Regions from separate parts of the Micromonospora polyrhachis genome, predicted to be linked through region 2. Evidence: riboswitches for the same ligand, from Rfam matches in the RefSeq annotation. Region 2 holds a riboswitch; each other region holds the start of a gene.

Region 1 (7,639 bases), 1.8 Mb from region 2:
ACCTGGTCGCCGCCATCGGCGACGGTGCCGTCGTCGCCCTGGTGACCGACGGGGGCATGCCCAGCGTCTCCGACCCCGGCTACCGGCTGGTCCGGGCCACCCTCGACGCCGGTGCACCGGTCACCGCCGCCCCCGGCCCGAGCGCCGTCACCACCGCCCTGGCCCTCTCCGGGTTGCCCTGCGACCGGTTCTGCTTCGAGGGATTCCTGCCCCGCTCCGGCGGGGCCCGCCGGGCCCGGCTGCGGGAACTGGCCACCGAGCCCCGCACCCTGGTCCTCTTCGAGGCGCCACACCGGGTGGCCAGCGCCCTCGCCGACCTGGCCGCGACGTTCGGCGACGACCGACCGGCCGCCGTCTGCCGCGAGCTGACCAAGACGTACGAGGAGGTGCTGCGCCGGCCGCTCGGCGCGCTCGCCGAGTGGGCCGCGTCCGGGGCGCCACGTGGTGAGATCACCCTGGTCGTCGCGGGTGCGCCGCCAGCCACCTCGGCCGACCGGCCAGCCGACGACGAGTTGCGGGCCGAGGTGGCGAGCCGAGAGGCCGGCGGCACCTCCCGGCGGGACGCCATCACCGCCGTCGCCAACGAGTACGGCCTGCGTCGACGCGACGTCTACACCATCGTCCACCAGGGCTGAACCGCTCCGGCAGGAGCTGCCGAGCCGAATCGCTCCGGTCGGAGCTGCCGAGCCGAACCCGGCAGGAGCGGCTGGGCCAACTGTTCAGAACGCGGCGACCAGGAATCCGACGACGATGAGGAACTGGCCGGTCAGCCCGGCCAGTACGGCGACCCGGCGGGCTCTCGGGTCGGGCAGGCGAAGTGCCCCGGTCGACCACCCGATGCCGGCTGAACAGAGCGCCACCAGGGCTAGGCCGAGCAGCCAGCGCAGGTGCCGGGTGACGGTGTCCCCCTCGACGTACGCCGTGGCGGCGTCCGGATCGACCATCCGGGCCACGAGCGTGTTTCCCGGCGTCCGATGCCGCCCGTCCACCCCGGCCAGCCGTACGTCGGTGACGAGACCGGCAGGGGTGACACTTTCGTCGCCGGGTTCCCCGTCGGCGTGGTCGGAGATCACCGGATCCGGGGTGGCCGAGGGCCCGCCGTCCGGGGCGTTGGTTGCCGAGCCCTGACCGGCGGTGGTGTCGTCGTCGGCCACGAACGTGCCCCGGCACCGCAGGCCGATGCCACTACCGGTGCAGCTCAGCACGGTGGCGGTACCCCGGTCGCCGTGCCCCACCGCCAGCCACAGGGGCTCGGCGCTCACCCAGGCGAAGAAGCTGCTGAGCAGGGTCAGGACGAGCAGACCGGCCAGCCCGAGCACCGGGTGGCGTGGGGGCTTGGCTGGCCGGCCGGTCGTCCCCCGCAGGCCGAGGCCCCGCCGGCTCCGGTCGTGTCCGGCGGGGCGGTCCGCCGCCACCGGGGTCCCGTCCCAGTGGACCTCCTCGATCGGTAGCCAGAACGCCGGTTCGTCGGCCGAAGCCTGCTGCGGTACCGAAGCGCGTACGGACGGCCCCGGCCCGTCCCGTGCGGAATCCGCCCGGCTCGGTGGTACCCGTAGCGGTGCCCGCTGGGGAAGTGCGGTGAACGGGGCACCGGTGGTCGGCTCGATGAGTGGGACGGTGTCCTCGCCCTGCTCCCCGAGGGGGTGCTGCTCGCCTGTTCGCCCGGTCACACTGCCCATTCCACAACGAGTGACCGAGTCGACACGACAAGCTAATGCGCGTGTCGGCGGTAAACCGGGCAAAGAGCGGTCGGGCGGGGCAGACCCAGCCGGCCCGGTTATCCCTTCGCAGACGCCGTAGGCCGGTCACTAGGCTTGACAGCCATGAGTCACGTTCTCGCGGCGGTCGCCTGGCCCTACGCCAACGGCCCGCGCCACATCGGCCATGTCTCCGGCTTCGGAGTGCCCTCCGACGTGTTCAGCCGGTACATGCGGATGGCCGGGCACGACGTGCTCATGGTCTCCGGCACCGACGAGCACGGCACCCCGATCCAGGTGCAGGCCGACAACGAGGGGGTCAGCCCGCGCGAGCTGGCCGACCGCTACAACCGGGTCATCGTGGAGGACCTGCACGGCCTTGGCCTCTCCTACGACCTTTTCACCCGGACCACCACCGGCAACCACTACGCCGTGGTGCAGGAGATTTTCGAGACGCTCTACCGCAACGGCTACATCGTGCCCAAGGTCACCATGGGGGCGATCTCCCCGTCCACCGGCCGTACGCTGCCCGATCGCTACATCGAGGGCACCTGCCCGATCTGCGGCTACGGCAGCGCCCGGGGCGACCAGTGTGACAACTGCGGCAACCAGCTCGACCCGATCGACCTGATCGATCCCCGATCGAAGATCAACGGCGAGACGCCGCAGTTCGTGGAGACCGAGCACTTCTTCCTCGACCTGCCCGCGTTCGCCGAGGCGCTCGGTCGGTGGCTGGACAGCCGGGAGGGCTGGCGGCCCAACGTACTGCGGTTCTCCAAGAACCTCCTCGACGACCTGCAACCACGGGCCATCACCCGGGACCTGGAGTGGGGCGTACCGATCCCGCTGGAGGGCTGGCGGGACCGTACCGACAAGAGGATCTACGTCTGGTTCGACGCGGTCATCGGCTACCTCTCCGCGTCGATCGAGTGGGCCCGCCGCTCAGGCGATCCGGAGGCGTGGCGCAGGTGGTGGTCCGCCGACGACGCGCTCGGCTACTACTTCATGGGCAAGGACAACATCGTCTTCCACTCGGTGATCTGGCCGGCACTGCTGCTCGGCTACTCCGGGGCCGGCGACCGGAACGGCGAACCGGGCCAGCTGGGGGCACTCAACCTGCCCACCGAGGTGGTCTCCAGCGAATACCTGACCATGGAGGGACGCAAGTTCTCTTCCTCCCGCCGGGTGGTCATCTACGTCCGCGACTTCCTGGAGCGCTACGACGCCGACGCGCTGCGCTACTTCATCGCCGCCGCCGGGCCGGAGAGCAACGACACCGACTTCACCTGGGCCGAGTTCCTGCGCCGCAACAACGACGAACTGGTCGCCGGCTGGGGCAACCTGGTCAACCGGTCGATCTCGATGGCGGCGAAGAACTTCGGCGCGATCCCGGAGATCGACGCCGCCGGGCTCACCGAGGCGGACGAAGCGCTGCTGGCCGTTGCCCGGGCCGGCTTCGACACCGTCGGTGACCTGATCGCCCGGCACCGGCAGAAGGCGGCGATCGGCGAGGCGATGCGGGTGGTCGCCGAGGCCAACAAGTACCTTTCCGACCAGGCGCCGTGGAAGCTCAAGAGCGACGAGGACAAGCCCCGGATGGGCACCATCCTGCACGTCGCGTTGCAGGTGGTCAGCGACGCCAACACGCTGCTCACGCCCTTCCTGCCGCACTCCGCCCAGAAGATCCACGAACTGCTCGGCGGCACCGGCGTACACGCTCCGATGCCGTCCATCGTGGAGGTCGAGGATCTCGACGGAGGGCCGGCGTACCCGGTGCTGACCGGGGACTACACGGTCGGCGCACGCTGGGAGTCCGTACCGGTGGAGGCGGGTCGACCGCTGGCCGCGCCGAAGCCGGTCTTCCGCAAGCTCGACCCGTCGATCGTCGAGGAGGAACTGGCCCGGCTCGGCGGCTGACGTCGGTCCCGATCGTGACATCGGTCCCGACCACGTCGAGGCGACCGACGACGAGCCCGATCACGACGGAAGCGGCCCGGTCCTGGAGCATCCAGGGCCGGGCCGCCTTCGTTCGTTCCGTCCCACCGTCGGCAGGGCAGCGGTCGCCGCGCCCGGCCGGGACTCAAAGCATCGACACGTGTACGTGGTCGGTGTGATCGCTCGCCCCACTGTACGAGCTCCAGCCGGTCGCCGGCATCCAGATCTGCTTGTACCAGATCACGTAGTAGATACCGAGGCGGTCGGCGTTACGGACCAGGAACGCGGTGAGGTTGTTGCCGTACATCCGCTGGTCCTGGTTCTGTGCGGAGACGAAGCCCCGGTTGATCAACGACCAGTCGCAGGCGCGGCCCTTCGGGTGCTCGTACGGGCCACCTGAGCGGTAGCAGCCCACGAACCGGTTGAACCCGGCCTTCTTGACCTCCTTGTACATGTGCATCGTGCGTGGCGTGATGCAGCCGGAGGTCGTCGGGTCGTCCTGGTTGCACGACTCGCTCGGCCAGTCGCCGCTGGCCGTACGCGGGGCGGCCTTGGCCACCGGCGAGGTCGCGGTGACGAACCCCTTGGTCAGGCTCATCCCGCCGACCAGGGCGAGCGCCTTCTCCGCTTCCTTCTTCTGCTTCGTCATGATGGTCAGCTGCTTGTTCTGCTCCAGGATCTCGGCGTCGAGCTGGGCCTTGGCGCGTTCGGCGATGTCCCGGGCCTCGGTGAGTTCGCGCAGCTTCCGGTCGTTGAGCCGGTTCAGCTCGTCCAGCCGGCTCGCCCGCTCGACGAACGAGTCGGGGCTGTCACTCTCCAGCAGTACGGCAATTGCGCCGATCTTGCCCTGGCGGTAGGACTGGGCCGCGATCTGAGCCACCTGCGGGGCGAGTAGGTCGAGCCGCTCCTGGGCCTTTTGGAGTTCGAGGTTGAGAGCCTGTTGCCGCCGCTTCGACTGATCCAGCTTGGCCTTCGCCTGAATGTAGCCCCGGTTGGTCGACTCGATCACGTCGCGGAGCAGCGGCGTCTCGGTCTCGTTGGGAGTCTCGTTGGGTTCTGCCCAGGCCCGCTCGGCGGGTGCCACCAGGGCCACGGCGGTGAGTAGCGCCAGGATCGTCGTCAGCCAACCGCGCAGGGGTGCGGTCAAGATACCTTCCTTCCGTCGGCCGCCGATCGGGTTAGCTGACGGGTTCGGGGCGGAAGTGGCCCCTACCGCTTACTGCGGATTCACCCCACGAACACGGTTCCCCGATTCGCCCGGTCAGGCGATTAGGCGGCAGCCTCGCCGGCACCCGATGACGTGCCTTCTGGCGATTGCCGCCAGCGAGCCTACCCGACACCCCGGCAGGCCATCTATTTCGCCGGCACCGGCGAGAAAAGCGTTATCAGCCAGCGCCTTTCGGTAACCGTCTCGCTCTGTGTCGGCCTGCTGACACATCGGTCTTTCGTAATGTCGGCGAATGTGTGAAGTGGACACACGGCATCGACGTTCCGTTCTCGATTGGCGGCAGGGGCCCGCTCCCGGCTGGTTGCGCCGGATGGCGTACCTGGATATGTGATGCTGACGGTGATGAGCGATCAAACCGAGTCCCGCCGCCAACGCGCCGCGCGCCGGGCGGGGGAGTTTCCGTCCCCACCCGAGCCGCTGCCCCGTACGGTGATCGACAGCCACACCCACCTGGACATCACCGTGGCCGAGGCCGGGGTGACCGGCGGCCCGGCCGGTGCCGGTGACCCGTTCGCGGCGGGATCGGGCGACCCGGTCGCCGCCATGATCGAGGTGGCCGCCGGGGTCGGGGTCGACCGACTGGTGCAGGTCGGGGTCGACGTGGCCTCGTCCCGCTGGGGGGCCGAGGTGGCCCGGCAACATCGAGCGGTGGTCGCCACCGTCGCGCTGCACCCCAACGAGGCACCCCGACTCGCCGACCTGGACGAGGCGCTGCGCCAGATCGAGGCGCTCGCCGCCGAGGAGCGGGTACGCGGTATCGGCGAGACCGGGATGGACTTCTTCCGTACGGGGGACGAGGGGCGGGCCGCCCAGGAGCTGAGCTTCCGGGCGCACATCGCCATCGCCAAGCGGTACGGCAAACCCCTGGTGATCCATGACCGGGACGCGCACGCCGACGTGCTGCGGGTCCTCGACGAGGAGGGTGCCCCGCAGACCGTGGTGCTGCACTGCTTCTCCGGCGACGCCGAGTTCGCCACCGAGTGTCTCCGCCGGGGGTACGTGCTCAGCTTCGCCGGCACGGTCACCTTCGCCAGCGCCCACGCGCTGCGGGCAGCCGCCCGGATCACCCCGCTGGACCAACTGCTGGTCGAGACCGACGCGCCCTACCTCACCCCCACGCCGCATCGGGGTCGGCCCAACGGGTCGTACCTGATTCCGCTCACCGTCCGGTCGCTGGCCGAGACCACCGGGGCGGACCTGACCGAGCTGTGTACGGCGATCTCCGCCACCGGCGAGCGGGTGTTCGGCCCATGGTGACGCCACAAGGGGTAGGAAGGGACCCTCTACCTGCGGAAAGCAACAAGAAGGGGCCCTTCCTCACCCCCGGGGAGATCCGGGAGCTGGCCGCCCGGCTGGGCGTGACCCCGACCAAGAAGCTCGGCCAGAACTTCGTGCACGACCCGAACACGGTCCGGCGCATCGTGACCGCCGCCGGACTGAGCCCCGACGACGTGGCGGTGGAGGTCGGCCCGGGACTTGGATCGCTCACCCTGGCACTGCTGCCAGCCGTGGCGCACGTACACGCGGTGGAGATCGACCCGGTGCTGGCCGAGGCGTTGCCGCAGACCGTGGCCGACCACTGCGGGCCGGACGTCGCCGGGCGGCTGACCGTGCACCGGGCCGACGCGCTGCGGGTCACCGCCGCCGACCTGGCCGACCCGGCACCGACCGCGCTGGTCGCGAACCTGCCCTACAACGTGGCGGTGCCGGTCGTCCTGCACCTGTTGGCCGAGCTGCCCAGCCTGCGGCACGGCCTGGTGATGGTGCAGAAGGAGGTCGCCGACCGGCTGGTCGCCGGCCCCGGCTCCAAGGTCTATGGCATTCCGTCGGTCAAACTCGCCTGGTACGCCACCGCCCGCAGCGCCGGCAAGGTGCCGCCCAACGTGTTCTGGCCGGTGCCCAACGTCGACTCCGGGCTGGTCGCCTTCACCCGGCGCGAGCCGCCCCGACCGGACGTACCCCGGTCCCGGGTCTTCGCGGTGGTCGACGCGGCGTTCGCGCAGCGGCGCAAGACCCTGCGGGCCGCCCTCGCCGGCTGGGCCGGCGGTGCCGACCGGGCCGCTGCCGCCCTGGTCACGGCGGGGGTCGATCCCAGCGCCCGGGGTGAGTCGCTCACCGTGGAGCAGTTCGCCGCGATCGCCGCGTCGGCTCCATCGGGTACGTCGGGTGCCGAGTAGGCTGTCGCGGTGCCCATGACGAGGTCTGCGCAACCGTCCGACATCCGGCCCCGGATCCTGGGCATCGTCCCGTGACCGAGGCGTGGCGGCCGGACGACGATGACGATCAGCAGCGACGGGGCGCGGCCGGCCCGGTCAAGGTACGGGTACCCGCCAAGATCAACCTGCACCTCGGTGTCGGCCCGGTACGCCCCGACGGCTACCACGAGCTGACCACCGTCTACCACGCGATCTCCAGCTACGACGAGCTGACCGCCCGACGCGGCGACACCCTCACCCTCACCATGGCGGGCGAAGGCACCGGCGAACTGGCCCTCGACGAGTCGAACCTGGTCATCCGGGCGGCCCGGGCCCTGGCCGCGTACGCCGGCGTGCCCGCCCACGCCCGGCTGCACCTGCGCAAGCAGATCCCACTCGCCGGCGGCCTGGCCGGCGGCAGCGCCGACGCCGCCGCCACCCTGGTCGCCTGCGACACCCTGTGGGGCACCAACCTGTCCCGCGAGGAACTGGCGGCGATCGCCGCCGGCCTCGGCTCCGACGTGCCCTTCCTGCTGCACGGCGGCACCGCGCTGGGCACCGGTCGGGGCGAGGCGGTCAGCCCC
Region 2 (7,639 bases):
CCTGGACAAGACCGGCACGCTGACCGATGCCGCGATGCGGGTCGCCGAGGTCCGGTGCCTCGACCCGGAGGCACCGGTGGCCGAGGTGCTGGGCATGCTCGGCGCGGCCGACGAACGCCCCAATTCAAGCCTCAAGGCCATCATCGAGGCGCACCCCGCACCCGCGGGGTGGACGGTCCGGGAGCGGATGCCCTTCTCCTCGGCCCGGAAGTGGAGCGGAGCCACCCTCACGGATCCGACCGGAGCCAGCACCACCTGGCGTCTGGGTGCCCCCGACGTTCTGCTGCCGGCCGGTCATCCGGTGCTCGCCGAGGTCGACGAGTACGGCGTACGAGGACTTCGGGTGCTGCTGTTGGTCCAGCAGCGGGACGAGGTGTCCGGGGTGCCGATGGCCCTGGTGGTGCTCGCCCAGCGGCTGCGGGCCGAGGCGCCGGACACGTTGCGATACTTCGCCGAGCAGGGCGTCACGGTGAAGGTGATCTCCGGCGACAACGCCCGCTCGGTGGGCGCGGTCGCCCGGAGCCTCGGGCTCCCCGGCGCGGACCATCCGGTGGACGCCCGCCACCTGCCCACGGATCCGGCGGCGCTCGCCGACGTGGCCGAGGCGAACACCGTCTTCGGGCGGGTGGGACCCCAGCAGAAACGGGAACTGGTGACGGCGCTCCAGGCCCGGGGGCACACCGTGGCGATGACCGGGGACGGGGTCAACGACGTACTCGCGCTCAAGGACGCGGACATCGGGGTGGCGATGGGGTCGGGGAGCCCGGCCAGTCGGGCGGTCGCGCAGATCGTCCTACTGGACGACAGCTTCGCCGCGCTGCCCGCCGTGGTGGCTGAGGGCCGGCGGGTGATAGGCAACATCGAGCGGGTCGCCAACCTGTTCCTCACCAAGACCGTCTACTCCGTGCTGCTGGCGATCTTGGTGGTGGTCAGCCAGGTGCCGTACCCGTTCCTGCCCCGGCACCTCACGCTGGTCTCGTCGTTGACCATCGGTATTCCGGCGTTCTTCCTGGCGCTCGCGCCCGGTGCCGAGCGTGCCCGGAGCGGCTTCGTCGGGCGGGTGGTGCGCTTCGCCGTGCCGGCCGGGGCGGTGGCGGCGGTGGCGACGATCACCTCGTACCTGCACGCTCGGCAGGTCTACGGCGGGAACCTGGCCGCCGAGACCTCGGTCGCCACGCTCACCCTCTTCCTGGTCGGGCTCTGGGCGGTGGCGGTCATCGCCCGGCCGTACACCTGGTGGCGGGTCCTGCTTCTGCTCGGCCTAGGCGCGGCCTTCGCCACGGTGCTGGCCGTGCCGTACCTCCAGGAGTTCTTCCAACTGGAGCTGGTGGGTGGCGGGGCACCCGGGGTCGGGCTGGGGATCGCGGCGGTCGCCGGGTTGCTGCTGGAACTCGTTTGGCGGCTGCTCGGGCGCCGCGCGCGCCGCCTCGACCGGGTCGGGCCGGCGGAAACCCGCCAGATCCGGTTCGAAGGAAGCGGTCAGGCCGGGCCTGCGGAAGCCCGCCGAACCCGCTTCGAGGAAGTCGACCGGGTACGTCCGGAGGAAGATCAGGTCGGCGCGCTATCATCAGTGCGGCCTGATCATAATGAGCCGGTCACCTGACCGGCCCCGTTTTGACCCCACGACCGGCGAGCGAGTATCGTTGCCTGCTGTTGTGCTACAGCCGACGGCGTGCCCCACCAGGTACGCTTGGTCGTTCGTGCGCCCCTTATGATCGGCGCCCGACCCCAGACCGCCGACGAGACAAGGTAGACCTGTGCGTACGTACAGCCCGAAGCCGGGTGAGATCGAGCGTCAGTGGCACGTCATCGACGCCTCTGATGTCGTGCTGGGCCGCCTGGCCACCCACGCCGCCACGTTGCTTCGTGGTAAGCACAAGCCGACTTTCGCGCCGCACGTCGACACTGGTGACTTCGTTGTCATCGTGAACGCGGGCAAGGTTGCGCTGACCGGCAACAAGCGGCACACCAAGATCGCCTACCGCCACTCCGGATACCCGGGTGGTCTGAAGCAGATCGGCTACGACGAGCTGCTGACCAAGCGCCCGGAGCGGGCCATCGAGCTGGCCGTCAAGGGCATGCTCCCCCACAACAAGCTCGGACGTCAGCTGATCAAGAAGCTGAAGGTCTACGCCGGTGCCGAGCACCCGCATAGCGCGCAGCAGCCGGTGCCGTTCGAGATCAAGCAGATCGCGCAGTGAGCGCGGACGAAGGAAGCAGCATGACCGAGACCACTGCGCTCACCGTTGACGAGTACCCCCAGGCTGCGGACGCGCCCATCTCGCGTGCCCCGCGCGGCGACCGCCCGATCCAGACCGTCGGCCGCCGCAAGGAGGCCATCGTCCGGGTGCGGATCGTCCCTGGTTCCGGCAAGATCACCTGCAATGGCCGTGAGCTGGAGGCGTACTTCCCCAGCAAGGTCCACCAGCAGCTGATCAAGGACCCGCTGGTGACCGCGGAGAAGGCCGAGGCCTTCGACGTCATCGCCAACCTGCGCGGCGGCGGCATCACCGGCCAGGCCGGTGCGCTGCGGCTCGCCATCGCTCGCGCGCTCTGCGCCAACGACCTCGACGACCGTCCGGCGCTGAAGAAGGCCGGCTTCCTCACCCGGGACGCTCGGGTCAAGGAAAGCAAGAAGTACGGTCTCAAGAAGGCCCGTAAGGCCCCGCAGTACTCGAAGCGTTGATCGACAGCTTCACCCTGTACGTCTGCGACAGTTTTACCTTGCACGTCTGCAACAGCTTCACCTTGTACGTCTGACAGACGGCCGGGTCCGCCTCCCCCTCAAGCGGTGGCGGCCCCGGCCGTTTGCTTTCCTCGTCGGCGGCCTTTCCGGAGGTATCACGCGCATGGGTCGGTTGTTCGGTACTGATGGCGTACGGGGACGGGCGAATGCCGACCTGACCCCCGAACTGGCTATGGCCGTCGCGGTAGCGGCGGCGCACACCCTCGCCGAGTCCGATCGCAGCCACCCGCCGTTGGCCGTGGTAGGCCGGGACACCCGGGCCAGTGGAGAGATGCTCGAATCCGCCGTGGTTGCTGGGCTGGCCAGCGCCGGGGCGAACGTGTTGCGGGTCGGTGTGCTGCCCACCCCGGCGGTCGCCTACCTGGTGGGTGAGGTCAAGGCCGATCTCGGGGTGATGCTCTCCGCCTCGCACAACCCGATGCCGGACAACGGGATCAAGCTCTTCGCCGCCGGGGGACACAAGCTTCCCGACGACGTGGAGCTACAGATCGAAGCGGCGATCGAGGCCAACGCCGCCGCCACCTGGCATCGGCCCACGGGTGCCGGTGTCGGACGGGTGCACGACCTGCTCGACGGAGCCGACCACTACGTACAGCACCTCGTGAGCACGGTGCCGCACCGGCTCGACGGGCTGAAGGTAGTCGTCGACTGCGCCCACGGTGCCGCCTCGGAGGTGGCCCCCGTCGCGTACCAGGAGGCCGGTGCCGAGGTCATCGCCATCCACGCCGAGCCGGACGGGCTCAACATCAACGACGACTGCGGGTCGAACCACCTGGACGTCCTACGGGCCGCCGTGGTCGAGCACGGGGCGCACCTCGGCATCGCCCATGATGGCGACGCCGACCGGTGCGTGGCGGTCACGGCCGACGGGAACGAGGTCGACGGCGACCAGATCCTGGCCATTCTCGCCCTGGGCATGCGGGAGGCCGGCACCCTGACCCGGGACACGCTGGTGGCCACCGTGATGAGCAACCTGGGCCTTCGGCTCGCGATGGCCGAGGCGGGCATCCGGCTGATCGAGACCAAGGTCGGCGACCGGTACGTACTGGAGGAGCTGCGGGCGTCCGGGCTGGCGCTCGGCGGCGAGCAGAGCGGGCATATCGTGCTGTCGGAGTACGCCACCACCGGCGACGGGGTGCTGACCGGCCTGCAACTGATGTCGCGGATGGCGGCGACGGGCCGATCGCTGGCGGATCTCGCCGCCGTGGTCGCGAAGCTGCCACAGGTGCTGATCAACGTTCCGGTCGGTGACCGGACCATCGGTGCCGGTGCTCCGGCAGTGCTCGCCGCGACAGCCGAGGCCGAGGCGGAACTGGGCGAGACCGGACGGGTGCTGCTGCGCCCGTCGGGCACCGAGCCGCTGGTCCGGGTGATGGTCGAGGCAGCCACACTGGAGTTCGCCGAGACGGTGGCGGAGCGGATTGCCGACGAGGTACGTCGAGCCAGCCCCGCCTCGGCATAGCGCGCCGGGCCGGGTAGCGCGTCTCCCCACTGCCGGGTTGGGAACGTCTGTCACTGCGCCAGTAGCAACAACCGTTCCCAAAACCCGCTCGCGTGGCAGGTTCCAGCGGAAACCGGTCGTGGGTGCCGGAGTTGGGGCCTAGTACACGGAATCATGCACGTGGTTTGTGTTGTCGCTGGACGGGTCGTCGCCGGCGCCGCTGTAGTAGTACCAACCCGCCGCCGACGTCCACACCTGGCGATGCCAGATGACATACAGCACGCCGAGCGTGTTGGCGTTGCGCACGAAGAACGCCGCGAGGTTGCCGCCGTAGACCTTGTCCTGACCCGTGGCGTCACCGCCGAACCCGTTGGCCCGGGCGGCGAAGTCGCACGTACGGCCCTTCGGGTGCTCATGGGACCCACCGGGGCCGGTAGCAGGAGTAATACCGCTTGAAGCCGGCGGCGTGCGCCTCCTTCATCGAGTGGATCATGCGCGGCGTGACGCAGCCCGTGGTGGTCGGGTCGTCGATGGTGCAGCTCTCCTTGGGCCCGCTGCCGTCCGCGTTGCGCGGTGCGGGCTTGGCCAGGGGCGAATTCGCGCTCATGTAGCCGGTGGCCTTGCCGCCGGCCTTGGCGAGCGCCGTCTCGGCGTCCTCCTTCTTGCCCATGATGTCGGCCCGGGCCGTCTGGGTGGCCACCTCGGCGTCGATCGACTTCTTCGCCGCGTCGGCGTCGGCCTTGAGCTTCTTGAGCCCGCCGAGCGTCTTGTCGTTGTACCGGTTGATCGTGTTCACCAGCATCGCCCGGCTCATGAGCCGCTCCGGGTCGGTGCTGTCGAGCAGGGCGGAGGCGGTGCGCAGGCCCCCCGCGCGGTACTCCGGGGCGGCCGTCGATCCAGTCGCGGTTGGCCTTTCGAGGGCCGTACCGAGCGTTATGTTCGCCGTGCTCCGGATGCCGCCTACCGAGTTGGCTGACGGGCTCGGGACGGAACAGCGCCCCTACCGTTGGTGCGGATTCACCCCGGTTGCCGCTGGCACCGAGGGATGCCGCGAGGCGGAGACCATGGTCGGACTACCGGCTGGTCACCGGTCGCGCATGTCCGAGAACGGGGTCGTCCGGTGGTGCAGCGTAGTTGCCCGACATCGTCGGCGGTGAATCGCATGGCAGCGGTCACCTTGTCGATCACCCGTCGCGTACATCCCATGGGAAATCCGATGAGCCCGGCGCGACGGACGCCTACGCTGCGTCCGCATGCGCCTGCTCCGCCGCAACCGGGACTTCCGTGTGTTGTTTCTCGCACGGTGCGTGTCCTTCGCCGGTGACTCGATCAGCATGATCGCGTTGCTGCTGCACGTCGCCGACTCGACCGGTCAGGGCCTCGCGGTCGCGGCGCTGCTGCTCGCCGGCGACTTCACACCGTCACTGCTCGCGCCGATCGCGGGGGCGCTCGCCGACCGGTTCGACCGGCGACGGCTGATGATCGTCTGTGAGCTCGTGCAGGGCGCGGTGGTCGCGATGATCGCGCTGTCCCTCCCCGCGCTGCCGCTGCTGCTGGTCCTGGTGGCGACCCGGGCCGTCGCCGGGCAGATCTTCCAGCCCGCCTCCCGGGCGGCGGTGCCGGCGCTGGTCCGGCGGGACGAACTCGAGGAGGCCAACGCCACCCTCGGCTTCGGCACCAACACGGCGGACCTGGGCGCGCCGCTACTCGCCGCCGCGCTGTTCCCGTTCTTCGGCACGACCGGGGTGCTGCTGGTCGACGCCGCCTCGTTCCTCGTGTCGGCGCTGCTGCTCACCGTCCTGCCGAAACTGCCGCCGAGCGAGTTGGAGACCGACTCGCTGTGGAAGGGCACGCGCGCCGGCATCGGGTACATCGTCACGACCCCCATCGTCCGCGTCGTCGCCGTGGGGTTCTGCGCGGTGGTGTTCTTCACCGGCGTCGACGACGTGGCCCTGACGGTGCTCGCGACAGGCGTCTTCGACGTGCCCGACTCCGTGGCCGCGGTCCTGCTCGGCGCGATCGGGTTCGGCCTCGCCGCCGGCTATGCGCTGCTGACCCGGCTCGGACGCCACGTACCGACGGCGGCGCTGCTGATCGCCGGCTTCGGCATCAGTTCGCTGGGCAACCTGCTCACCGGCGCGGCGGCTGGCCTGACCTGGGCGATCGGCGCGGCATTCGCCATGCAGGCCGTGCGCGGGCTCGGGATCGCCGCGATCGACGTCGGCAGCAACACCATGCTGCAGCGGACGGTGCCCGACGGCATGCAGGGCCGCGTCTTCGGCAACCTCTACGGCGCGGTCGGTCTCGCCGCCGCCCTCTCGTACATGCTCGGCGGCCTCCTGCTCGACGCCACCTCGGCCCCGGCCACGCTCGTGGTGGCGGGAGCGGGCGGGCTCGTCGCCACCTTGCTTACGGCATTGGCCCTGCGCACGTCACTGCGCCGGGAGCCGGCTGCCTCGGCCGAGGGTGGAGCGGCGGTCGCGGATGGTGCTCCGACCGCCGGTGGGGCTCCGGTCGGGCGTGGGATTTCGGACGCGGGTGCGGAGCACGGCGGCCCGGACCCGGCGGCCGGAGACATGGTCCTGGGCCGGACGGGTGAATGACCCGGTGACGCGACCTGCCGCGCCGGAGGCGGGTCGGTGCCGACGGGCGTCAGCGGTTGCGCTGACGCCGGGTGGCCGCGGCGGCCTCGACGAGACGGCGCTGGTTGCGAGTGGTGCCCAGGCTCCGCTTGGCCTTGTAGTAGAGGCTTGTAGTAGACGCTTGTAGTAGAGGCTTGTAGCAGAGGGAGGCGCCGCACCGACCACCGCGGCCCCGACCAGGATGTAGAACGTGGCGCCGATCAGTGCCCTGAAAGAGCCACAGGCGATGACACCGGCGACGAACAGCGTGAACACCACGGCGACGGTCCCAGCGAGAACCCCACGGCGACGAACAGCGCGAACACCACGGCGACGGTCCCAGCGAGAAGTCGCCCCATGGCCCCAGCATGCTCCCGCCCCGCCACCCGCCGCATCGGGGAAGTCACCCGGATTCGCGGCTGCGTTCGCACGGTCGACCGGTGGCCGGCTGACCCCGGCAGTGGACGGTCGCGAAGAAACCGGTTTCTGCCGGCTTGTCGTGCACACCGCCGGGCGGCTCCTTCGGCAGATGCCTGTCCTTGCGGGCGCCTGCGGCGTGCTGGTGGGCGCGACTGGTCATCGAGTCGGCGCTCTCCGTCCAAGCGATCCAGCCGGTCGCGTCGCCGGCCGCCTGCAACGCGGACAGGATCCTGTCCCAGGTCCCGTCACGCTGCCAACGGCGGAACAGGCCGTGGACGGTGGGCCAGGGCGCGTACTCGGCCGGGACATCCCGCGCTGGGGCACCGATCCGGATCCGCCACCGGATCCCGTCGATGAGCTGTCGTTTCTCCCATTTCGGCGGACGACCTGTCGTCGGCGCGGCAGGCAGCA
Region 3 (7,639 bases), 2.8 Mb from region 2:
CCGGGGAGCGAGGTGCGTCTTCCCCTACGACCTCGATCACCAGGTGGCTGGAACTTATGATGACTGAAGTGACGGATGGTGTGCCAGGAAATCGGGAATTCGTTGGTGTGGAATAGCCATCCCGGTGGCCGTGGTTGCACCCCTACGACGGCCCGCGCTGGCCAACCGGCCTGCGGGGTCATGTAAAGTTCACTCGGCGGCTTCTGCCGCCGATAGCGTTTCATGTTCCGTGTTCCAGCATTACGACGGTCCGGCGGTCGTACCGACCATCAGACCCCTTCCGGCGGTCCACCGTCGGGGCCCCCGGACCATCCGTCCTCCCGTACGTACGTCTTGCAAGGAGTACCTCCGTGGCGAGCAACACCTCTAAGACCGCGCGCGCGTCAGTCCGCGCCGGCCAGGCCGGTCAGGGTGGCGCCCTGAGCGTTCTCGGCGAGTTCAAGTACCTCATCCCGCTCAACGGCGGCAAGCACGCCTACGTGCGGAACCTGACCAACGGCAAGACCAACCGCCTGCGCACCGACTCCGAGGCGTTCATCGAGGAGATCCGGGTGCTGGCTGGTGCCGGCCACGCTGCCAAGATCCGGGCCGAGATCAACGGCCTGGCCACCGCGCACCCGACCCACGGCTGGGACGCCACCGAGAAGCGGCTGGTCGAGGCCGGCGTCTTCGAGGCCTGAGTCACCCGCCCAGGTAGCCCCCTCCGGCCGCCTTTCTGAGGCATACCGAACGGCCCCGGTGCAGGATCGAACGATCTCGCACCGGGGCCGTTCGCTGTTCCGCGGACCAGCGCGGATCGACCAGCGCGGATCGACCAGTGCGGATCGACCGGGCACAGGACCGACCAGCGCAGATCGACCGGGCACAAGACCGACCAGCGCAGATCGACAGCGATGGAACCTGGTCTCCAGCGGAGACTTCCCTTAGTCTGCGCGACATGGCGATATTGACGCGCGTCGTCGGGACAGCCGTACTCCTGCTGCTGGCGCTGGCACCCGCTGCACCCGCCGCCGCCCACGACGAGCGTGACCCGGTCTATCCGGACGGCACCGGCAGCGTCCCGACCTACCGCACCGACGGGCCCCGCCTGCTGGTCTGCAAGGACGATCCGGCCGACTTCGCCAGCCGGATCGCCGCGTTTCCGAGCGAGGCCAAGACCCGCAACCAGGCACTCTTCGCCGAGTGCCAGCGCACCGGCTACCGGCACATCCAGGCCGCGGTGGACGCGGTACGGCTACCCGGCACCCGGATTCTGGTGCTACCCGGCACCTACCGCGAGGAGCCGAGCCTGGCGTCCCCACCGCCCGCCTGCGCCGATCTCCGCGCGCCGAAGTCGGGCAACCAGCTCTACCAGGTGCTCAGCTTCGAACAGCAACGCGACTGCCCGCACGTCCAGAACCTGGTTGCCGTGATCGGCAAGCGTGACCTCCAGATCGAGGGCACCGGGGTCAGCCCGCTCGACGTTGTCGTTGACGCCGCGTACCAGAGGCTCAACGCCATCCGCGCAGACCGCGCCAATGGCTTCTACCTGCGTAACCTGACCGCCCAGCGGACCACCTTCAACGCCGTCTACATCCTGGAGACCGACGGGTTCGTCATCGACCGGGTGACCGGCCGGTGGAACGACGAGTACGGGTTCCTCACCTTCGCCGACGATCATGGCCTCTACACCGACTGTGAGGCGTACGGCAATGGCGACTCCGGCGTCTATCCGGGGGCTGCCTCCAACATCAACGCCAACCGGGGTCACCAGGTCGACCGGTACGCCATCGAGATCCGGGGCTGCTACTCGCACCACAACCTGCTCGGTTACTCGGGCACGGCCGGGGACTCGGTCTGGGCGCACGACAACGTCTTCACCGGCAACGGCGCGGGGGTCGGCACCGACTCGGCCTTCCCCGACCACCCTGGCATGCCACAGAACCACGCCCGGTTCGAGCGCAACGTGATCGGCGACAACAACGAGGACTACTACCGGTACGTCCGGGACGGCACCTGTGCCCGGCCGTACGCCGAGCGCGGCTACGAGCAGGGTGTGGTGTGTCCGGCGGTGGGGCTGCCGGTGGGCACCGGGGTGATCAATCCAGGCGGCAACTACAACATCTGGCGGGACAACTGGGTCTACGGGCACAAATACGCCGGTTTCGTTACGTCCTGGGTGCCGGGGCAGGTACGTGGCGACACCTCGTTGCGGGCCCAGTTCGACACCTCGCACCACAACCGCTACCTGGGCAACAAGCTGGGGGTGAAACCGGACGGCGGCATCGCGCCGAACCGGATGGACTTCTGGTGGGACGGGCAGGGGCGTGGGTCCTGCTGGCAGTCCCCGTCCGACGCCGGTGCCGAGCCGCTGGCCCTGCCCGCCTGCGGCCACGACGCCCTACCCGCCGGGCTCGGCAGTAACCGGGCGATCGCCGAGCCCGGCAAGCTGATCAAGCTCTACGTCTGCTCCGACTACTCGCTCGGCGAGCGCCGGATGCCCGGCAACTGCGACTGGTACGGCGCCCGGGGTCTGGCCCGGATCGAGGTGCAGTGGGCGCTCGGTGAGGCGCTGCTGCTCGGTCTGGTCGGGTTGGCTCTCTGGGCCAGGGTGGCCCGGCGGCGTACCGGCGGCCCCGTCGGTCGGCGGCCTACCAGCCGTCCACTCGGCGACGACGGCCAGGCGGGCCGAAGGATGCGTGGGTCGGCGGGCTGGCCGGTGTTGCTGCTGCTCGCTGGCCTGGCTGTCGGGGTGTTCGGGACCGCCGCCGAGGCGACCTGGTGGACTCCGACCGGGTTGCTGTTGACCGGCCTCGGCTGGCTCGGCCTCGGCTGGTCCGTACGCGCCGCCGGCCGGACCGGCCTGGGTTGGCTGACCGTGGCACTGGGCGGCTTCGCCCTGCTCGGTGCGCTCGACCGGGGACTGCTCATGGTGCCGGTCACCCCGATCGGCCCGGTGTGGATCCGGATCCTGCTGGAGTTGGTCTGGGTGCCCTGGGCGCTGCTCGCCCTGCGTCGCCGTCCGGCCGCCGCGCCGACCCAACCCCCGGCTCGACCGGTCCCCCAGCCCACGGCCTGACCGGTTCCGCAGCCCTGACCGGTTCCGCAGCCTCACGGCCTGATCGGTTCCGCAGCCTCCCGGCCTGATCGGTTCCGCAGCCTCGACCGGTTCCGCGACCAGCGGTCGACCGGCCTTCCAGTCGGCGGTTCGGTGCGGTCATCCGGTCGGGCGGAACGTGACGGAGATCAAATACCACCCGACATGCCTCGCTCGGCAGCACGGACCTGGGCCGTTGCCCGTACCCTCGCTCTGGTCACCGCTGCGAACCGGCGCCCACCGACCGAGGTGGGCCGGGCGCTGGCGGGGGCCTACCGCCGATCGTCCGGGAGCCAGCGCGTTGACCGACCTCACCACCCTCGAACAGGAGATGGCCGCCGAACAGTGCCATCTCGACCGGGTCTACGCCCGGTTGGCGGCGCTGCGCCAGTCGGCCGCGCTGGCGGAACGGGAGGGCTACCAACTGGCCCGGGTGGGCAACTTCGGGGCGCTCGTGGAACGCGACGCCATGGTCTTCCATGCCGCCCGGCGGCGGCACTCGCTCGACGCCGAGCACGAGGGATTGGTCTTCGGCCGGCTGGACCTACACACCGGTGCGGTGATGCACATCGGCCGGCTCGGCATTCGCGGCGAGAACTCCGAGCCGCTATTGATCGACTGGCGGGCACCGGCCGCCGCCGCCTTCTACCAGGCCACCGCCGCCGATCCACAGGGCGTGATCCGGCGACGGATGATCCAGTCCGCTGACGAGCGGGTCACCCGGATCGAGGACGACCTGCTCGACCCGGCCGCCGCACCACCCGGGATGCGGGTGGTCGGTGACGGCGCGCTGCTGGCCAATCTCTCCCGGGCCACCGGCCGGGGCATGCGCGACATCGTCGCCACCATCCAGCGGGAACAGGACCAGGCCATCCGCTCCCCCGGTTCCGGGGTGACGATCGTCTCCGGCGGGCCGGGGACCGGCAAGACGGCGGTGGCCCTACACCGGGCGGCGTACCTGCTCTATTCCGACCGGAACCGGTTCGCCGGGGGCGGTGTCCTGGTGGTCGGCCCGTCCGGGGTCTTCGTCCAGTACATCGCCTCGGTGCTGCCCTCGCTCGGTGAGGAGACGGCGACCCTGCACTCGCTGGGCTCGCTCTTCCCGGGGGTGGTGGCGACCCGGGTCGACCGAACCGAGGTCGCCGCGATCAAGGGCTCGCTCCGGATGCGCCAGGTGCTGCGCCGGGCCGCCCGGGACGCGGTACCGGACGGTCCGGGCGAGTTGCGCCTGCTCTACCGGGGCGAACTGCTCCGGCTGACCACCGCCGAACTGGACAAGATCCGTACCCGGGCGCTCGCCGGGGGTGGTCGCCGCAACGAGGTACGCCGGGTCGGCTTCGACGGGATCTTCTCCGCGCTCTGGGCACAGGTCCGGAAGATGCGTGTCGGTCGTCTACCCGATCAGCGGGTGTTCGAGGACGAGGTGGCCGAGCGGCCCGAGTTCCGGGACTTCCTGCGCGCCTGGTGGCCCCGACTGCACCCGTGGCACGTGCTCGGCTGGCTGGCGGTGCCGGAGCGGCTGCGCGCGTACACGGCGGGCATCCTGTCCGGTGCCGAGACCCGGCTACTCGCCGAGTCGTACCGGAACCTGGACGCGGACGGGCCGACGATCGCCGACGTCGCCCTGCTCGACGAGTTGGACGAGTTGCTCGGCAAGCCGATGAAGCGGGCTGCCCGACGCAGGCGTGACCCGTTCCAGCTCACCGGTGGGGTGCGGGAGCTGAGCACGTACGCCGACCGGCAGCGCGCCGCGCAGGCCGACCGGCAGCGGCCGGAGGACTACCGCGAGTACGCCCACGTGGTGGTGGACGAGTCGCAGGATGTCTCCCCCATGCAGTGGCGGATGATCGGCCGCCGAGGCCGGCTGGCGTCCTGGACCGTGGTGGGTGACCCGGCGCAGACCGCCTGGGCCGGCGACCCACGCGAACTCGCGCAGGCCCGGGACAAGGCGTTGGGCCGTCGGCCCCGGCATGAGTACACCCTCTCCACCAACTACCGCAACCCGGCGGAGATCTTCGCCGTCGCCGCGGAGGTGATCCGCGAGGTGCATCCGGACCTGCCGCTGCCCACCGCGGTCCGGACCACCGGCGTCGAGCCGGTCGCGCTGCGGGTGCCCGCCGCCGAGTTGCCGGAACAGATCCGTACCGCCACCGCACGGCTGCTCGCCGAGGTGGAGGGGACGGTCGGCGTCATCACGCCGGTACCGCGCCGGACCGAGATCGCCGACTGGGTGGCGGAGCTGGCCGGACCGCGCCTACAGGTGGTCGACTGCCTCCAGGCCAAGGGCATGGAGTACGACGGGGTCGTGCTGGTCGCACCTGGGGAGATCCGGGCCGATTCGGAGTCGGGGGTACGGACGCTCTACGTCGCCCTGTCCCGGGCCACTCAGCGGCTCACCACGATCGACCTCACCGACTGATCCGCGTCGCCGTGCCGGCCCGCCTGCTCCCCGGCTGACCGCTTCCCTGTCCCGTCCTCCGTCTGCTTCATCCCGGCTCGTCCTCTTCTGCGCTCCCACCGGCCAGCATTTCACTTGCACATATTGCGATGTGAGCATAATTTGAGCCGGACGCGCAGGAGCGACGGAGGGTAGGCCGATGGGGGCTGGACACGACCACGGTGGGCAGGTAATGCGCGCCGCGGAGCGGCACCGGGGACGACTCTGGGCCGCGTTCGCGCTGCTCGCCGCGTTCATGGTGGTCGAGGCGGTCGCCGCACTGGCCACCGGGTCGCTGGCCCTGCTCTCCGACGCCGGGCACATGTTCACCGACGTACTCGGGATCGCCATGGCCCTGGCCGCGATCACCGCGACCCGACGGGCGAGCAGGGACCCGCAACGCACCTTCGGCCTCTACCGGCTGGAGGTGCTCGCGGCGCTGGCCAACGCGGTGCTGCTCTTCGGCGTTGCGATCTACGTCCTCGTCGAGGCGGTACGCCGATTCGGCGAGCCGCCACACGTGCTCGCCGGGCCGATGTTCGTCGTGGCCGTGCTCGGGCTGCTGGCCAACATCGTCGCCTTCGCCCTGCTGCGCTCCGGCGCCAAGGAGAGCATCAACCTGCGCGGGGCCTACCTGGAGGTACTCGGCGACCTGCTCGGCTCGGTCGGGGTCATCCTCGCCGCCGGGCTGATCGCGCTCACCGGCTGGTGGTGGGCCGATCCACTGGTCGCGGTCGCCATCGGCGTCTTCATCCTGCCGCGCACCTGGCGGCTGGGCCGGGCGGCCGTGCGCATCCTGGTACAGGCCGCACCCGAGCACCTACACGTCCCCGCCGTGGCGGCCCGACTCTCCGCCGTCCCCGGCGTCGCCGACGTGCACGACCTGCACGTGTGGACGCTCACCTCCGGAATGGAGGTCGCCTCCGCGCACCTCACCATCGAGCCGGGCACCGAGGTGGGGCAGGTGCTCGCCGCCGCACGGGTAGCCCTGCACGACGACTTCCACATCGAACACGCGACCCTGCAGGTCGAGCCGGGCACGGAGCCCGGCAACTGCGGACCGACCGGGTGGTAGCCCGACCGGGTGGTAGCCCGACCGGGGTGGCGTGTACCAGCCGCGACGCGACGGGATACGACGCGACGGAATTTAGCGGCGTCTTAAGTTTCCGCGTGCGGTCATGATCTATCTCTGCACTACCGGTAGGCTCGGTCGAGGTCACCACCAGGCGGCACCCCACCGGGTGCCGGTGGCGACCGCCGCCTAATCGCCACGCGCGAGCCGGGGAACCACCACTTGGGGTGCATCCGCGTCAGCGGTAGGGATCTTCCGTCCCGAACCCGTCAGCTAACCCGGTCGGCGGCTGACGGAAGGACAACTGCATGCCATTCCCGGCACCCGTACGACGAACGGCCACCCGCATGATGGCGCTGGTGGCCGCCACGATCACGGTCTGCCTGACGGTCGCCGTACCGGCGGGCGCAGCCCCGGTGGCCGCCGGGGCACCCGGTCCGGTCACCGCCGCCGGGCTGCTCGCCGCTCCCGACGTCGCCGACCCGGAGGGCGGCAGCCCCAGCCTGCGGCAACAGCTTGAGGCGGCCTCGAAGGGCTACCTGGATGCCAAGGCCGCCCTCGACAACTCCATCAAGCGACAGAAGCAGCTCACCGAACACCTCGCGGCCATCGAGGCCGAACTCCCCGCCCGGACCGCGACCGTGGGGGAACTGGCCGGAGCCGCCTACCGGACCGGTCGCCTCAGCACGGTGGCCGCACTGCTCAACAGCGACTCCCCGGATGGCTTCCTGGACCGCGCGGCCACCCTCGGCGTGGTGGCCAGCAACGAGGATCGGCAGCTCCGGGCCCTGCTCGACACCCGCGAGCGGGAGAGCCGGGCGAAGGCGGCGCTGGACAACGAGATCCGCGAACAGCGCAAACAGGTCGCCGTGATGGCCAGCCGCAAGCAGCAGGCCGAGCGCGCCCTGGCCGTTGCCGGCAGCGGGTCCCCCAGTGCCGGTGTGACCGGCTCCAACACCTCGACGGCGAAGCCGGCACCGCGCAACTCCGACGGCTCCTGGCCCCGCGAGTCGTGCAGTGTGAACGACCCCACCACCTCGGGCTGCATCACGCC
Region 4 (7,639 bases), 1.1 Mb from region 2:
GGGTCGGTGGCCTGGCGGTGCGGTTCTACAAGACCGGCCCCTCGTCCAACCTGAACGCATTGTTGTCGACTGGTAACCCCACCACGTTGGCCGATCAGTTGACCTATCTGAATTTGTTGAACGAGCACGAGCGGCGGCAGATTGCCGATGTCGTGGCCACCCGGGACCGGTACATGGCCGAGAAGACGAAGCTCGACAACCTGATCGCGCAGCAGGCCCGGCAGGAGGCCGAACTGGCGGCGAAGAAGAAGGACATCGACGCCGAGGTCACCCGGCTGAAGGCCATGATGCCGAAGACGACCGTCAAGGTCGCAAATTGCCCGACGATCAACGGTGTGGTCACCGAAGCCGCGCGGATCGCGATCCAGACCGCCTGCGCCCAGGTGGGGGACCCGTACGTCTGGGGTGCCGCCGGACCGAACTCGTTCGACTGCTCCGGGCTCACCCAGTATGCCTACGGCAAGGCGGGGATCTACCTGGATCACTACACCGGCTCGCAGATCGGCGCGGGCAGAGGGGTGAGCGCCTCCGAGGCGCGTCCGGGTGACCTGGTCTTCTTCCCGAACCACGTAGGCCTCTACATCGGCAACGGAAAGATGGTCCACGCGCCGACGTTCAACCAGTCGGTCACGGTGGCGTCGGTGGGCAGCTTCGGCAAGTCGGTGACGGCGTACCGCCGCGTCGGCTGACGCTGTGCTGTGCGGAAGGGCCCCTTGCCATGCAAGAAGCCTTGAGTTCTAGTGGTGGTTGCAACACCTGATCTGTTCAGGAGTTGCAGTGTTCGAGATCCGTAAGGACCGGGCGCCTCAGGGCCGGAAGAAGTTGCATGCTGAGCGTCAGGCTTATCTTGATCTTGTGGCGCAGGGTGTAGGTACCGCACAGGCGTGTCGGATCGTCGGGGTCAACCGGCGTACTGGCCATCGTTGGCGGCACGGGCGGAAGTCCCGGGCCGGGCAGGAGGCGCAACCTCCTGCCCGGCCCGGGACTTCCGCCGGTCGGTTTCTGTCCGTGGACGACCGGATCCTGATCGCTGACCTGCGGCGCGAGGGCAGGTCGCTTCGGTCGATCGCAGCCGAGGTGGGGCGGGATCCGTCCACGATCAGCCGTGAACTGCGCCGTAATGCCCATCCCGGGACAGGGGACTACCGCCCTCACGCGGCTCAGGCACGGGCCGAACAGCGGCGCCCACGGCCGAAGACGGGCAAGCTCGCCGCGAACCCGCGGCTACGCCAGGCAGTGCAGGACGGCTTGGACCGTAAGTGGAGCCCGGAACAGATCGTGCAACGGTTGCGGCGAGACTTCCCCGACCAGCCAGGGATGCACGTGACCCACGAAACGATCTACCAGGCGCTCTACGTGCAGGGACGCGGTGAGCTACGCCGCGAGCTGACTCGGGCGCTGCGTACCGGCCGCGCGGTCCGCCGCCCGCGCCGCCAACCCGGACAACGTCAGCCTCGCTTCACCGCGCCCATGGTGATGATCAGCGACCGGCCCGCCGAAGCCGACGACCGGGCCGTGCCCGGCCACTGGGAAGGCGACCTCATCATCGGTAAGGACAGCGCCTCGGCCATCGGCACCCTGGTGGAACGCGCTACCCGCTACGTCCTGTTGGTGCACCTGGGTCGCGGTCGTACCGCTGAGCGTGTCCGTGACGCGCTGCAGGCCACCGTCGCCACCCTGCCGGCCCACCTCAAACGATCCCTGACCTGGGACCAAGGCACCGAAATGGCCCTGCACCACCAGTTCAGCACCGCTGCGGACATTCCCGTCTACTTCTGTGATCCACACTCGCCCTGGCAACGCGGCTCCAACGAGAACACCAACGGTCTGCTTCGCCAGTACTTCCCCAAAGGCACCGACCTCGCCGTCCACGCCCCGGAGCACCTCGCCGCCGTCGCCGCCGAACTCAACGGCCGACCACGCAAAACACTCGGCTGGGACACCCCAGCCGAGCGCATCGCTAAGCTTCTGACCGAAGCCAGTTGATCACCTGTGTTGCAACGACCCCTGGAATCCGCCAGCGATGGCAAGGGGCCCTTCCTCACGTGTGCGGTACGGCGTCAGCGCGGCGCACCGATCGGCGACGGCAGGATCTGTACGTCGTCGAGGTTGACGAACATGATGCGATGACCGAACTGGATCTGGACGTACCGGTTCTCGCCCCGGATCACCGTCCAGTCACCGGGGGACGTCCCTTCGAACGTCGTGGCCCGGTAGTACTCGCCCGGTAGCACATCCCCGACCGCGTACCGCTGCCCGGCGGAGAGCGTGTACTGCAACGGGGTGATCGTCTGGTACGGCACCCCGGTCGGGTAGGCGGCCTGCTCCGGGTAGGCCCGGCCGTACACCGGGATGGTGGCCTTGCCCGGCTTGGGGGTCACGACCAGGCCGAGTGTCCACTTGGCGGTGGGGGCCGAGGCCGGGTTGTGGAACCACGCCTTCTGCCCGAGGTACCAGATCGCGGTCCAGTCGCCCTGCCGGTCGGCGATGGCGTACGTCTGGCCCGCCGAGCCCCGCGCGCCATGGTCGGAGATCTGCATCGTGTTCGGCGTGCCGTCCGGCCGCAGCGCGATGTCGTTGACCAGCGGCGCGTCCGGGCTGGGCGCGCTGCGCAGGATCACCGACGACGAGCCACGCGAGGGGCACGGCTCGGTTGGCGGGGCGGGTGCCTTGGCACATCCGTAGAAGTTCGGCCGGTTGGTGGCGAAGTCCGGGTCCAGGGTCACCAGTCCGGTACGCGGCGTGCCGGTGCCCCGGATCGGTGCCCCCAGCAGGTCGAAGTAGTGCGACCAGTCCCAGTACGGGCCCGGGTCCCAGTGCATCCCTCGGACGGTGCTCGGCACGGTGCCGGGCACGTTGTCGTGGCCGATGATGTGTTGCCGGTCCAGCGGCACGTTGTGCTTCTTGGCCAGGTAGCGCACCAGCTTGGCCGAGCTGCGGTACATCGCCTCGGTGTACCAGGTGCCCTGGGCGGCGAAGCCCTCGTGCTCGATTCCGACCGACTTGGCGTTGACGTACCAGTTGCCGGCGTGCCAGCCGACGTCCTTGGCCTTGAGGTGCTGGGCGGTGTGACCGTCTGCCGAGCGCATCGTGTAGTGCCAGCTCACCCACTCCGGGTCCTGGGCCAGCCGGGTCGTGCTGTCGAAGTAGCCCTCGGCGTCGTGGATCAGGATGTACTCGATCTTCTGCTGCGCCGGCCGGTTGCCCTTGTCGTGGTTGCCGTAGTTGCCCGGATCGGTGCCGTCGCCGAGTAGCTGGTAGGGGGCGGGCAGCCACTCACAGGAGATGGTCGTCGGGCATTCCAGCCCGTCCGGTCGGGTCGGCGTGCGCAGGCCGAGCCGGTCCAGCCAGGACCTGATCGGGTCGAGGCTGGGGTGCGCGGCGAGGGTGATCCGGTGCCCGTCGTCGGTGACTCGGTTGGCACCCGTACGGATGGTGGCGTAGACCTCGTCGGCGAAGGCCGCGGCGGCGTCGCTGGTCTCCGCGCCGGAGTACCGGGCCACCGCGCCGTACCAGGCCGCCGGGTCGCTCGCGCTTCCCGTCGGTCCGGTCAGGGCCTTCTGGTACGACGACAGCAGCGCCGCCCCGCCCCGGATGTTCGCCCGAGCGTCGGTACGCAGTGCCTCCGCCCCGGCCCCGGTGAGCGTGGCGGCGGTGCCCAGGGTGCGTAGGGCCGCGCTCTCTGGCGTGGCCACACTGGGGTGCTCGCGGGCGAGTGACCGGCGGGAGTCGTCGCCACGCGGGTCCTCCGCCGAGTCGTGGTGACCGCCGGAGGTGGGCAGGCTGGCCACGTGGGCGGCGTCGGTGAGGTGCATCGGGCCGTAGCCGCCGGCGGTGCTGGGGGTGCCGGCGTTGGTGTCCCAGCGGGACTGGAGATAGGAGACGCCCAGCAGGACGCTCTCCGGTACGCCGTAGTCGCTGGCGGCGGCGGTGTAGTCCTGTTGCCGGGAGTCGACCGTTGCGCTCGCGGTGGTCGGTACGGGCGTGGTGGCGGACGCCGACGCGGCGGGTACGAGCGTCGCCGCGCCGACCACCACGGTACTGAGCAGTATCCGGCTGCTCAGCGGTACTTTCGGACGGTGCATCGAACCTCCATTCGGGGGATGACTCATTGGTCACCCTCACTCGCCCGAGGGGGGTTCGTCAATGGCTTGCGGAATCGTTGATGGAGGTGAAAGATTTCTTCATGTCTGCCCTCAGTGGCCCACTCTCTGCAACCAATGGTTGTACGAAGCGAATTATCTTGCCGGTTCGGGTTGCGCCTGGTAGTGCACTTCCCTAGGTTGGGGACGGTCGAGACGAGGGCAGTTCGTCCATCCGGGGCGACGTCGGCTCGATACCGCCGAATCGTTCGCAAGATCGAACCGGGGACCCACATGATCCATCGGGGTGAATCCGCGATCCGCGGTAGGGCGCACATCTTCCCGCCCGAACCCGTCAGCTAACTCGGTAGGCGGTCAGGAAGAAGGAGTACGGACGCCGGTGGCACATCATGCCCCCCGGTTGCGCCCGGTCCGGTCGGTGCACGCCGACCGAGATACGGCGATACCGCCTACCCGTCGGTCCCGGTTCACCTCCACGCGATCCCGGTTCACCGCCACTCGGTCCTGGTACACCGCCACGCTCGCCGCGATTGCCAGCATCGCCGTCGTGCTCGTCGGCGCGACCCCGGCCCATGCCGAGCCGTCGGTGACCGAGATCGAGAACCAGATCGACAAGGCGTGGGCGAAGCTGGAACCGATCATCGAGAAGCACAACGCCACCCGACAGGACCTGGCCGGCAAGAAGAAGCAGGCCGACGCGCTGGGCAAGAAGATCCAGCCGCTGCAACGCCAGATCGACGAGGCGATGGGCAAGGTCGGGGCGCTCGCTGTCCAGGCGTACAAGGGCGACAACGCCTCCACGCTCAACGCCATCCTCACCACCGGCTCACCCACCACCCTCCTCGACCAGCTCGGTGTGCTCGACCAGTTCGCCCGCCAGCAGCAGCACGACATCCAGGCCGTGGTCGACCTGAAGAACAGGTACGCCGCGCAGAAGGGGCCGCTGGACGTGCTGGTCGCCCAGCTCACCCGCACCGAGGCCGAGTTGGCGGCGAAGAAGAAGGAGATCGACGCCGAGGTCACCCGGCTACAGAAGCTGCGCCTGGTGGCGTACGGCAACGGTGGCGGTGGCGTGCTCCGGCCGGCACCCTGCCCCGCGACCTACCCGGGTGGCTCGACCGGACAGGTGGTCAAGTTCGCCTGCGCCCAGATCGGGAAGCCCTACGTGTGGGGCTCGGCCGGACCCAACTCGTACGACTGTTCCGGCCTGACGCTGCGGGCCTGGCAGCAGGCGGGCGTATCGCTACCGCACAACGCGGCCCAGCAACGGGCGATGATGCCGCACGTGAGCCGTGCCGAGCTACGCCCAGGTGACCTGGTCTTCTACAACGGCCTCGCGCACGTCGGCCTCTACGTCGGCGACGGTTGGGTGGTGCATGCTCCCACCGCCGGTGACCAGGTCAGGATGCGCAAGGTCGACGGTGGTGTGCACAGCTACGGTCGCCCGGGCTGACGTCTTTGGTGTCAGGAAGGGCCCCTTCCTATCGCGTTTCGCATAGGAAGGGGCCGCCCAACACCCGTGGTACGCGTCAGCGGGTCGGCCAGGTACGCCAGCTCTGCCAGGACCGGCTCGGGGTCGGCCCCCGCTGTCCCTGATAGCGCGAGCCGTAGACCTCGGAGCCGTACGGGTGCTCGGCCGGGGACGAGAGCCGGAAGATGCACAACTGACCGATCTTCATGCCCGGCCACAGGGTGATCGGCAGGTTGGCGACGTTGGACAACTCCAGCGTGACGTGACCGGAGAAGCCGGGGTCGATGAAGCCCGCCGTCGAGTGGGTGAGCAGCCCCAGCCGGCCGAGGCTCGACTTGCCCTCCAGCCGCCCGGCGAGCTGGTCGCCGAGGGAGATCACCTCCAGCGTGGAGGCGAGCACGAACTCGCCCGGGTGCAGCACGAACGGCTCACCGTCAGGCACGTCGACCACGGAGGTCAGGTCGTCCTGCTGACGGGACGGGTCGATGTGTGTGTAGAGGTGGTTGTTGAACACCCGGAACAACCGGTCGAGGCGTACGTCGATGCTGGACGGCTGGACCAGCGCCGGCTCGAACGGTTCCAGCGCCAAGGTGCCCGCCTTGATCTCGCTGACGAGGTCACGGTCGGAGAGCAGCATCGTGCCACCATAGCGACCTCCCTTCTGACCAGCACCGTCGCACTACCGATCTCGTACATATGTTCGATAGGATGATCCCATGGCTTCCTGGTCCGAATTCGCCACCGACGATCCCCGGCTCGCCGCCGCGATCCGCTCACTCATGCAGCAGTACGGGCCAGGCTTCGGCTACCTGGCCACCATCCGGGCCGACGGCGGCCCTCGGGTCCACCCGGTCTCGCCCGTGATCACCGACGAGGGGCTGTTCTGCTTCATCGTCGACTCACCGAAACGGCGCGACCTCGAACGCGACGGTCGCTACGCACTGCACTCCTTCCCGCCGGAGGAGAGCGACGACGAGGCGTACGTGGCGGGCCGGGCCCGCCCCGTTACCGACCAGGTCCGGGTCGCCCGACTTGCCGACAGCATGCGGGCCGCACCACAGGTCGACTGGCGCCTGTTCGAGTTCACCGTCGACGTGGCAATGCTGTCCCGGCACGGCAACGACGGCGCGAGCACCTTCGGTGGCGGGGCGGGCCGGCCAGCCGTACAGGTGTGGTTCGACCCGGCCGACGGTCGCAATCGCATGAGCGGCCCAGGGCTGGCGATGCGGCACAGTCGGCGGATCCATCGGCATGCCACCCCCGAATACACGCCGGTGCCGGCCCGTTGACCGAGCCGGCACCGTTGATCAGGTTCGACCTTCCGCCTGTTATGGAGCGCGGTAGGCATTCCAGGCGTTCAGCATCCGGGTCGCCTGGCCCGTCGTGAACTCGTACATGCAGGAGTCGTAGGTGTAGTCCATGAAGTTGTGGATGGGGTCCACACCGGCCGAGCTGCAGGTGTTCCGTCCGGTCGGGCACTGGTAGGCCGGGGACGACTCGGCCGGGGTGTCCGAGACCTGGTCACCGGAACCGGAACAACCACCCTGGAAGGTGTGGTAGAGGTTCAGCCAGTGGCCGACCTCGTGAGTGCCGGTGTCACCCTGGTTGTAGTTGGTCGCGGTGCCGCCCGGCAGCGACTCGTTCAACACCACCACGCCGTCGTAGCTGTCCAGGTTGTTCTTCGGGAACGTCGCCCAGCCGAGCAGGCCGTCGCTGAGTTCGCCGAGATAGATGTTCAGCGTGTTCTTGCCGCCCTGCCGGAGCTGGCTCTTCATCTGGCGTTCCGCCGACGAACCGTCGACGATCGGGTACCAGGCCGGGTTGGTGACGCGGTTGATGCTCTGCAACTGGAAGGCGAACGCGGTGACCGCGCCGCCGGTCCCACCCGCGTACGCCTGGTTGAGCACCGTGATCTGAGAGTTGATCATCGAGTTGGGGATGTTGCCCCCGGCCCGGGTGCTGTTCTCCTGGATCACGTGTACGACCACCGGAATGGTGACCGTGGCCTGGACGCTCGGCCCGGCGATCGTCGCGCTGGCCCGAGCCCGCAGCGTGCTGGTGAAGT

Evidence for each region. Region 2 has a riboswitch for cyclic di-AMP ahead of FHR38_RS09460 (hypothetical protein). Riboswitches for the same ligand answer to the same signal wherever they lie in the genome.
Region 1: linked by a shared signal. The riboswitch ahead of FHR38_RS17755 (coiled-coil domain-containing protein) and the one ahead of FHR38_RS09460 (hypothetical protein) in region 2 are both predicted to bind cyclic di-AMP.
Region 3: linked by a shared signal. The riboswitch ahead of FHR38_RS22620 (coiled-coil domain-containing protein) and the one ahead of FHR38_RS09460 (hypothetical protein) in region 2 are both predicted to bind cyclic di-AMP.
Region 4: linked by a shared signal. The riboswitch ahead of FHR38_RS14570 (C40 family peptidase) and the one ahead of FHR38_RS09460 (hypothetical protein) in region 2 are both predicted to bind cyclic di-AMP.

Annotation. Positions count from the first base shown of each region.
Region 1 is NZ_JACHJW010000001.1:4,038,451-4,046,089, forward strand. It holds gene rsmI (16S rRNA (cytidine(1402)-2'-O)-methyltransferase) at 1-635, shown strand, start outside; gene FHR38_RS17745 (hypothetical protein) at 720-1,670, opposite strand; gene metG (methionine--tRNA ligase) at 1,824-3,614, shown strand; gene FHR38_RS17755 (coiled-coil domain-containing protein) at 3,778-4,779, opposite strand; cyclic di-AMP (ydaO/yuaA leader) riboswitch at 4,784-4,918, opposite strand; gene FHR38_RS17760 (TatD family hydrolase) at 5,191-6,117, shown strand; gene rsmA (16S rRNA (adenine(1518)-N(6)/adenine(1519)-N(6))-dimethyltransferase RsmA) at 6,111-7,037, shown strand; gene FHR38_RS17770 (4-(cytidine 5'-diphospho)-2-C-methyl-D-erythritol kinase) at 7,109-7,639, shown strand, end outside.
Region 2 is NZ_JACHJW010000001.1:2,278,227-2,285,865, reverse strand. It holds gene FHR38_RS09485 (HAD-IC family P-type ATPase) at 1-1,603, shown strand, start outside; gene rplM (50S ribosomal protein L13) at 1,758-2,201, shown strand; gene rpsI (30S ribosomal protein S9) at 2,222-2,686, shown strand; gene glmM (phosphoglucosamine mutase) at 2,850-4,208, shown strand; gene FHR38_RS33750 (VldE C-terminal domain-containing protein) at 4,347-4,634, opposite strand; gene FHR38_RS09460 (hypothetical protein) at 4,600-5,001, opposite strand; cyclic di-AMP (ydaO/yuaA leader) riboswitch at 5,130-5,255, opposite strand; gene FHR38_RS09455 (MFS transporter) at 5,441-6,790, shown strand; partial or broken gene FHR38_RS09450 (transposase) at 7,293-7,639, opposite strand, start outside.
Region 3 is NZ_JACHJW010000001.1:5,106,693-5,114,331, reverse strand. It holds gene FHR38_RS22640 (hypothetical protein) at 351-680, shown strand; gene FHR38_RS22635 (right-handed parallel beta-helix repeat-containing protein) at 938-3,058, shown strand; gene FHR38_RS22630 (HelD family protein) at 3,378-5,495, shown strand; gene FHR38_RS22625 (cation diffusion facilitator family transporter) at 5,674-6,588, shown strand; cyclic di-AMP (ydaO/yuaA leader) riboswitch at 6,762-6,889, shown strand; gene FHR38_RS22620 (coiled-coil domain-containing protein) at 6,894-7,639, shown strand, end outside.
Region 4 is NZ_JACHJW010000001.1:3,362,699-3,370,337, forward strand. It holds gene FHR38_RS14555 (C40 family peptidase) at 1-689, shown strand, start outside; gene FHR38_RS14560 (IS30 family transposase) at 778-1,986, shown strand; gene FHR38_RS14565 (N-acetylmuramoyl-L-alanine amidase) at 2,061-4,085, opposite strand; cyclic di-AMP (ydaO/yuaA leader) riboswitch at 4,331-4,470, shown strand; gene FHR38_RS14570 (C40 family peptidase) at 4,483-5,556, shown strand; gene dcd (dCTP deaminase) at 5,633-6,211, opposite strand; gene FHR38_RS14580 (pyridoxamine 5'-phosphate oxidase family protein) at 6,291-6,863, shown strand; gene FHR38_RS14585 (zinc metalloprotease) at 6,903-7,639, opposite strand, start outside.